DNA from 2 places in the Clostridium lapidicellarium genome. Region 1 is predicted to be linked to the other one. Evidence: predicted binding sites of a transcription regulator. Region 1 holds the regulator's gene; the other holds the start of a gene.
What was found. Region 1 encodes Rex, which represses fermentation and respiration genes when NADH is low (regulators of the CRP and FNR family bind a similar motif). Its sites were predicted from a motif close to ATTGTTAANNNNTTAACAAT; they were not measured.
Positions count from the first base shown of each region.

Region 2: a site for Rex is predicted at 1,266-1,285, ahead of AB8S09_RS03105 (acetyl-CoA C-acetyltransferase). Genes of this name have one in related genera too.

Region 1 is NZ_JBGFFE010000016.1:37,526-41,639, reverse strand. It holds gene AB8S09_RS10970 (thiamine-binding protein) at 1-14, shown strand, start outside; gene AB8S09_RS10965 (ABC-F family ATP-binding cassette domain-containing protein) at 60-1,973, opposite strand; gene AB8S09_RS10960 (redox-sensing transcriptional repressor Rex) at 2,165-2,797, shown strand; gene AB8S09_RS10955 (short-chain-enoyl-CoA hydratase) at 3,051-3,830, shown strand; gene AB8S09_RS10950 (acyl-CoA dehydrogenase) at 3,880-4,114, shown strand, end outside.
Region 2 is NZ_JBGFFE010000002.1:228,952-233,065, reverse strand. It holds gene AB8S09_RS03115 (MraY family glycosyltransferase) at 1-62, shown strand, start outside; gene wecB (non-hydrolyzing UDP-N-acetylglucosamine 2-epimerase) at 78-1,205, shown strand; gene AB8S09_RS03105 (acetyl-CoA C-acetyltransferase) at 1,381-2,559, shown strand; gene AB8S09_RS03100 (ATP synthase subunit I) at 2,892-3,260, shown strand; gene AB8S09_RS03095 (F0F1 ATP synthase subunit A) at 3,304-3,999, shown strand; gene atpE (ATP synthase F0 subunit C) at 4,064-4,114, shown strand, end outside.

The sequences.
Region 1 (4,114 bases):
AATATAGGAAATAGTATTGAGTGCGGTAGGACTTTGGAAAAATACTGCCGCACGTTTGTTTACAGCATCTTTTCCCACTTATTGTATAACCCATCTATTTTATGTTGTGTGTCTGAAACTTTTTTGTTTATTTCACTGCTTTTTTTAGGGTTGGAATAGATTTCTTTTAGGCACAATTTTTTTTGTAACTCTGTCAGAGAATTTTCTAAAGTTGATATTTCCTGCTCGATATTTTCTATTTCAGCTTTTTTTTCATGCTGTTTTTTTTCAAGATCCCTTTTCTTCCTTCTGTCATGCTGCATCTGAGTTTTGGTTTTCCCGCTGATTTTTTCCTGATTTTCAAATCTCGAGGGGTTTTTTTTCTTTTCGACATAATAAGAGTAATTTCCCAAATATTCTTTCATGCCATCTTTACTTAATTCATATATCCTGTTTACAGATTTATTCAAAAAATATCTATCATGGGAAATTACAAGCAAAGTACCGCTGTAGTTTAACAGTGCATTTTCCAGAGCTTCTCTTGAATTTATATCCAGATGGTTTGTAGGTTCATCTAAAAGCAGAAAGTTTGATTTAGATAAAATTAATTTTAGTAGGTTTATCCTGCATTTTTCACCTCCGCTTAGAGAAGAAATTTTTTTAAATACTGTATCTCCGGTGAAAAGAAAGCTTGCTAATGAATTTCGTATTTCTGTATCAGTTAATTTGGGAAATTTATTCCATACTTCTTCCAGAATTGTGTTTTCAGGATCCAAATCGGACTGTTCCTGATCATAATACCCTATTTTTACATTCTTGCCCAATAGACATTTTCCTGTATCAGGTTTGATTTTTCCCATAATTATTTTAAAAAGTGTGGTTTTTCCACAGCCATTTTCACCAATAATTGCTGTTTTTTCACCTCTTTCTATTTTAAAATTTAAATTTTGAAATAGAGTATTGCTGTCGAAACCCTTGCTTAAATTTTCTACTTGTAGTACATCATTTCCGCTGTTTAGCCGGGTTTCAAATGTAACATTTTTTATTTTTTTATCTTTGTCAGGAGGGGATATTCTTTTTAGTTTGTTTAACCTTTTTTCCCTGCTTTCTGCTGCTTTTATACTTTTTTCTCTGTTGAAAGATCTGTATTTTTTAATGATTTCCTCCTGCTTTTTTATTTCCTCCTGCTGTATATTGTATGCTTTTAGCTGGACTTCATAATTTTTCTTTTTAAGCTCCAGGTATTTGGTATAATTGCCGTTGTAGCAATTTATATGGCCATTTATAAGCTCTATAGTTGAACTGGTTATGGCATCTAAAAAGTATCTGTCGTGGGATATTGATATTACAGTACCTTTGTAGGATTTTAAATAGTCCTCGAGCCATTCTATGGCATCTAAATCCAGGTGGTTTGTCGGTTCGTCAAGCAAGAGTATGTCTGGTTTTATAAGAAGGAGTTTACAAAGTGCAACACGTGTTTTTTTGCCGCCGCTCAGTACATCTATGGGTGTGCTGTATTCTTCTTCGGAAAATCCCAGACCCTTTAAAGTTTTATTTATCTCTGCCTTGTAGGTATATCCTCCCCTGTTTTTATAGATTTCAGAGAAAGTAGTGTAATCATTTATCAATTTATTATGATACTCTTCATTATGTGAGTCATAGGGCTCACTCATCAGAGTTTCCAGTTTGCCCAATTTTTTTTCCAGATTTACGAGATCCTTAAATACAGTGTACATTTCTTTATATATTGTATTTGAGGAATTTAAAGACAAATGCTGAGTTAGGTATCCCAGGTTTTTTGATTTGTCTATATATAGATCTCCGCTGTCATAACTGGATTTATTGGTCAAAATATTGAATAAAGTGGATTTACCAGCTCCATTTGGACCTATGAGACCTATTTTGTCTCCTTCATTTATATTGAAAGTTACATTTTCAAGTACAACTTTTATTCCATAGCTTTTATGGATGTTCTTACAACTTAAAACTACCATGAGTAAATAACACCTTCCTTAACCATTAATATTTTACTATTGGTGATAACTTTTTTGTAGTCCTAATTTGAAATATTGTATTAGATAATAGAAAAAGAAGCTATTGACATATGATATAATTAAATAATAGTATAAATTATATAAATATAATAATAGATAAGATAATAAATTTTATAAATACGAGGTGCTTTATGGATAAGAAAAAAAATATATCGATGGCTGTGATAAGGAGATTGCCCAAATATCATAGATATTTAGGCGATCTGATGAAAAACGACGTAGATAGAATATCTTCAAAAGAATTGAGTGAAAAAATAGGGTTTACAGCCTCCCAAATAAGACAGGACTTGAATTGTTTTGGAGATTTTGGACAGCAGGGTTACGGGTATAATGTAAGTGAATTATATAGCCAGATATGCAATATACTTGGCCTTGTGAAATTGTATAAAACAGTGATAATAGGTGCAGGGAATATAGGTCAGGCTATAGCTAATTATACCGGCTTTGAAAAATTGGGGTTTGAATTAAAATCTATATTTGATGTAAACCCTAAACTCATTGGCCTTAGGATAAGAGATATTGAAATAAAAGATATTGACTATCTGCCTGATTTTTTAAAGGAGAATACTATAGATATAGGTATAATATGTGTTCCGAGCATTAATGCACAGAAAGTTTGTGATATACTGGTAAAAAATGGAGTAAAGGGTATTTGGAATTTTGCGCCGGTGGATCTGGTAGTTCCGGATGATGTGAAAGTAGAAGGTGTACATTTAAGTGACAGCTTGCTGATTTTAAGTTGTCTGTTAAATGATATGGAATAAAAATTTGTTTAACAAATACAGCTGTACAGTATAAAATTCTGAATTTTAGATAAAAGTAGCAATAATTATACTATTTATATTGAAATATGTAACTTCAAAGTATATAATAATAGTTAAAGCAAAGGATTTTACTTTGACTATTATTGCATATATTTGTGATATTATTAACAATTGTTGCGATAAAACATTTAATTTTATCATATAATTTTATCATAAATTTATTAAAATTATTAAAACTTTGGGGAGGGTCAATATGGAATATAAGAATATTATTCTGAAAAAAGAGGGGAAACTGGCACTGCTTACAATAAATAGGCCTAAGGCACTCAATGCTTTGAATTCGGAGACAGTAACCGAAATAAATGGCGCTCTGGATGAGATTGCAGCAGATGATACTGTGCTGGCTGTAATAGTTACTGGTTCAGGGAAATCTTTTGTAGCTGGGGCAGATATAACTGAGATGAAAGATTTCAATTCTGTTGAAGGAAGAAAATTCGGCAGACTTGGCAATAAAGTTTTCAGAAAACTTGAGAATTTGGAAAAACCCGTTATAGCAGCGGTAAATGGTTTTGCTCTAGGCGGTGGATGTGAACTTTCCTTGGCTTGCGATATAAGGTTGGCTTCTACAAAAGCTAAATTTGGACAACCAGAAGTAGGACTGGGAATTACTCCGGGTTTTGGAGGAACTCAAAGGCTTGCAAGAGTAGTTGGACTGGGCATGGCCAAAGAACTCATATATACTGCAAAAATGATAAAGGCTGATGAGGCTTTTAGAATAGGTCTGGTAAACGGTGTATATGAACCTGAAAATTTGCTGGAAGAAGCAAAAAAACTGGCAAATACAATAGTGGCCAATGCACCTATAGCTGTTAGAATGAGCAAAGTTGCCATAAATAGGGGAATTCAATGTGACATAGATACAGCTACAGCTTACGAATCAGAAGTATTTGGTGAATGCTTTTCTACAGAAGATCAAAAAGAGGGAATGACGGCTTTTGTAGAAAAAAGAGAGAAAAATTTTAAGAATAAATAATTTGGAGGCTATATTTTATAGTATGAAACTATATTAGGGGGTAAAATAAATGGATTTTACATTAACAAGGGAACAACAATTTGTAAAACAGATGGTAGATGAATTTACCGAAAACGAAGTTAAGCCGATAGCTGCTGAAATAGATGAAACCGAGAGATTTCCTCAGGAAACAGTGGATAAAATGGCTAAATACGGTATGCTGGGAATCCCTTTTCCAGTTAAATATGGCGGAGCAGGTGGAGATACGCTGTCTTATATATTGGCTGTTGAAGAGGTTTCCAAAG
Region 2 (4,114 bases), on a different contig from region 1:
TAGTGATGATTATTTTAATTTTAATAGCTTGGAAAGTTGGTTTTTTTAAGCGTAGAGAGTAAAATGGAGGATTTTGTATGAAAAAAATCAAGAGTATTGCAATATTTGGCACAAGACCTGAAGCAATAAAAATGGCTCCCTTAGTCAAAGAACTTGGGAAGATAGATAGTATAGAAAATAAAGTATGTGTTACCGCCCAGCATAGACAAATGCTTGATCAGGTTCTGAGTCTTTTTGGGATCAGGCCGGATTTTGATCTTAACATAATGAAAAGCAAACAGACTTTAACAGGGATAACTACAAGAGTACTTCAGGGACTTGAGGGCATATTTGAAAGAGAAAAGCCGAATTTGGTTATTGTTCATGGAGATACTACTACCACTTTTGCAGGTGCTTTAGCAGCATTTTATAAAAAAATAGAAGTGGGACATGTGGAAGCTGGGCTTAGGACTTACGATAAATACTTCCCTTTTCCTGAGGAAATGAACAGGAGACTTACAGGCGCTATAGCCGATTTGCATTTTGCACCTACTGTGGGTTCTAAAAATAATCTTCTCAGGGAAGGTGTACCTGAAGATAAAATATTTGTTACGGGAAATACGGTTATAGATGCCATGAACTTTACAGTGGAACAGGGTTACGTATTTAACAATAATGAATTAAACCAAATAGACTATGTACATAGAAAAGTTATATTGGTAACGGCTCATAGAAGAGAGAACTGGGGCAGGGGAATTGAAAATATCTGCAACGCCCTTAAAAAAATTGTAAAGGACAATGCCGGGGTGGAAATTATATATCTTGTGCATTTAAATCCAATAGTAAAAAATGCGGTGTACAGAATATTGGGCAATACTCCAAGAGTGCATTTGCTGCCTCCATTGGACACAAAGGAAACCCACAATTTAATGAATAGGTGCTATATGGTTATGACTGATTCGGGCGGCCTTCAAGAAGAGGCACCTCATCTTGGGAAGCCTGTGCTGGTACTTAGAGGTGTTACCGAAAGGCCGGAGGCTGTAAAAGCAGGAACAGTAAAATTGGTTGGTACTGATGAAGATAATATAGTTAAACTGGCAAATGAACTTATATCAAATCAAAATGAGTATAACATGATGAGCAGGGCCATAAATCCATATGGTGACGGTAAGGCCTCCAAGAGAATAGTGGCGGCTATCCTGAAACATTTTAATATAGAAAAATAATAGATGCACTGAATGTGGTAAAAGTTTTGCTTGACAGCTTTAAAAATAATTATAAAAAAGTTTGTTTTTTTTTTAACAAAAATATTGATAAAATTTTATTAAACTAGTATAATAAAGGGGATGACAGAAAACTTAGTAAATTATGAATAGATAACTTAATTTAGGAGGATTAATTATGAGAGATGTAGTTATTGCAAGCGCTGTAAGAACACCTATAGGAAAATTTGGTGGGAGTCTGAAAAACGTTTCCGCTGTGAAATTAGGAACTATAGTTATAAAGGAAGCACTTAAAAGAGCAAATGTTAAACCAGAACTTGTAAATGAAGTTATAATGGGAAATGTATTACAGGCAGGTCTCGGTCAGGATCCTGCAAGACAAGCTGCCGTATATGCAGGTATTCCTGTAGAAATTCCGGCATTTACCATTAATAAGCTCTGTGGTTCGGGACTTAGGGCAGTTAGTTTGGCAACCCAACTTATAAAAGTTGGAGACGATGACATAGTTGTTGCCGGAGGAATGGAAAATATGTCTGCTGCTCCATATTTACTTGAAAACAGCAGGTGGGGAGCTAGAATGGGAGACAAAAAAGTAGTGGATTCCATGCTTCGAGATGGATTGTTTGATGCCTTCAATAATTATCATATGGGAATTACTGCAGAAAATGTAGCTGAAAAATGGCATATAACCAGAGAAATGCAGGATGAGTTTTCAGCATCGTCACAGCAAAAAGCTGAAAAGGCTATAAAAAGCGGAAGATTTAAAGACGAAATAGTTCCAGTTACTATAAAGGACAGGAAAAAGGGAGAAATAATCTTTGATACAGATGAATTCCCTAGATTTGGAACTACAGCTGAAATTTTGTCCAAGCTAAGACCGGCATTTAAAAAGGACGGAACTGTTACGGCAGGAAATGCTTCTGGAATAAATGATGCAGCGGCAGCATTGGTAGTAATGAGTGCGGATAAAGCAAAAGAATTGGGAATAAAACCACTTGCTAGAGTCGTTTCCTATGGTACCAGGGGCCTGGATCCTAAAATAATGGGTTATGGTCCATTCTATGCGACTAAAGTGGCAATGAAAAAAGCTAATTTAAAAGTAGAGGATATGGATTTAATAGAATTAAATGAGGCATTTGCAGCTCAAAGCGTAGCTGTAGCTAAAGATTTAGAGCTTGATATGAGCAAAGTCAATGTAAATGGCGGAGCAATAGCCCTTGGACACCCAGTTGGATGTTCCGGTGCAAGAATACTTGTTACACTGCTTTATGAAATGAAGAAGAGAAATTGTAAAAAAGGTCTTGCAACATTGTGTATAGGCGGTGGAATGGGTACTGCTATGATAGTGGAAATGTAGTCTGTGATATTTCAGTTTATACTGCACTTAGTATAAAAGCTGTAACACTTTTCAAAATATTTAAATTTTGAAAAGTGCTGCAGCTTTTATTATTGATAAAGACTTTTCTTAATTGATGTTCTATTGTAAAATTATTAGTTTATTGAAAAAATTTATGGTATAATTACTTTATGATTTCTATAAATATATGTTTATTTCATTTTAAAATAAGCGGCAACTCTTTAAAAATTGCAATAAATGACGAAATATAATGTAAATGCATAGAATGTGGGATTTTATTTATCTTTATATGAGATGTATAATAGTTACCAAGCTAAGTTGGAGGAAAGAAAATGAGCAAAGATGTTATACATATGTTAAAAAAGATCGCTTTTTTAGACATAATTATACTTCTTATATTCACTGTGATAGGAATTAATTTCAAATTCAGGAGCTATTTAATATTTGTTTTTCTTGGATTTGGGATTGCATATGTAAATATTGTTATAAATGCAGTGTCTACAGAAATTGCACTTTTTAAATTTAAGGATTCCTACAGGTCGATTTCTCTGCTGTGCTTTATATTTAGGGTATTGTTAGTATGTGTTATTGCATTAATACTTTTTAGATATAATAAAAGCGGTATGTTTGCTTACTTGGTAGGCTACAGCCTGCATTTTATCTCTTTAATTTTATACGGATTAGATCTAAAAAATGAATAGGAAATATCCTTAAAGCTATATTTTATAGAAAGGGAGTGATAATTTGGAAGAGTTATTGCCTATGGTTTTTTCTATACGATTATTTGGATATAAGTTTGATATTACATCCAGTATATTTTATCAGTGGATAATAATAGCTGTATTAACTGTGCTGGCAATCTGGGCTACTAAAGATTTGAAAAAAGTTCCGGATAAAAAACAGACAGTAGTGGAAATGTTAGTACAGACTTTTAATTCCCTGGTAAAAGAAAATATGGGAAAGTCTTATAAAAATTTTGTGCCTTACATAGGGACACTGGCAATTTTTCTTTTAACTATGAATTTGTTGGGATTAATTGGCTTTAAGCCGCCTACGCTGGATATCAGTGTAGTGTCCGCATTTGCTTTGATAACTTTTGTAATTGTTCAGGCTAATGCTATACAGAAAATAGGAGTGGGACATTATTTCCTAGCTTATTTTTCACCTTTTGTCCCGATGCTGCCTTTAAATTTGTTGGAAAGAATTATGTTACCTGTGTCTTTAACTTTAAGACTGTTTGGTAATATGACAGCATCTGTCGTTATTGTGGATTTGATTTATAATAAGTTAGGGAATGTGGCTTTTGGTTTAGGTCAGCTTGTAATACCTATTCCATTTCATGCGTACTTTGATGCCTTTGATGGAACAATTCAAATGATTATTTTTATGATGCTGACAATGGTCAATATCAGAATTGTAGCAGAAGGAGCAGTGGATTAATCTTATATAATATTTTTAGATATAAGAAAATTAAATTAATTAATAAATTCAAGGAGGAAAAAACATGGTTAATATTGATGGAAAATCATTTGTATCAGCAATGACAGCAATTGGA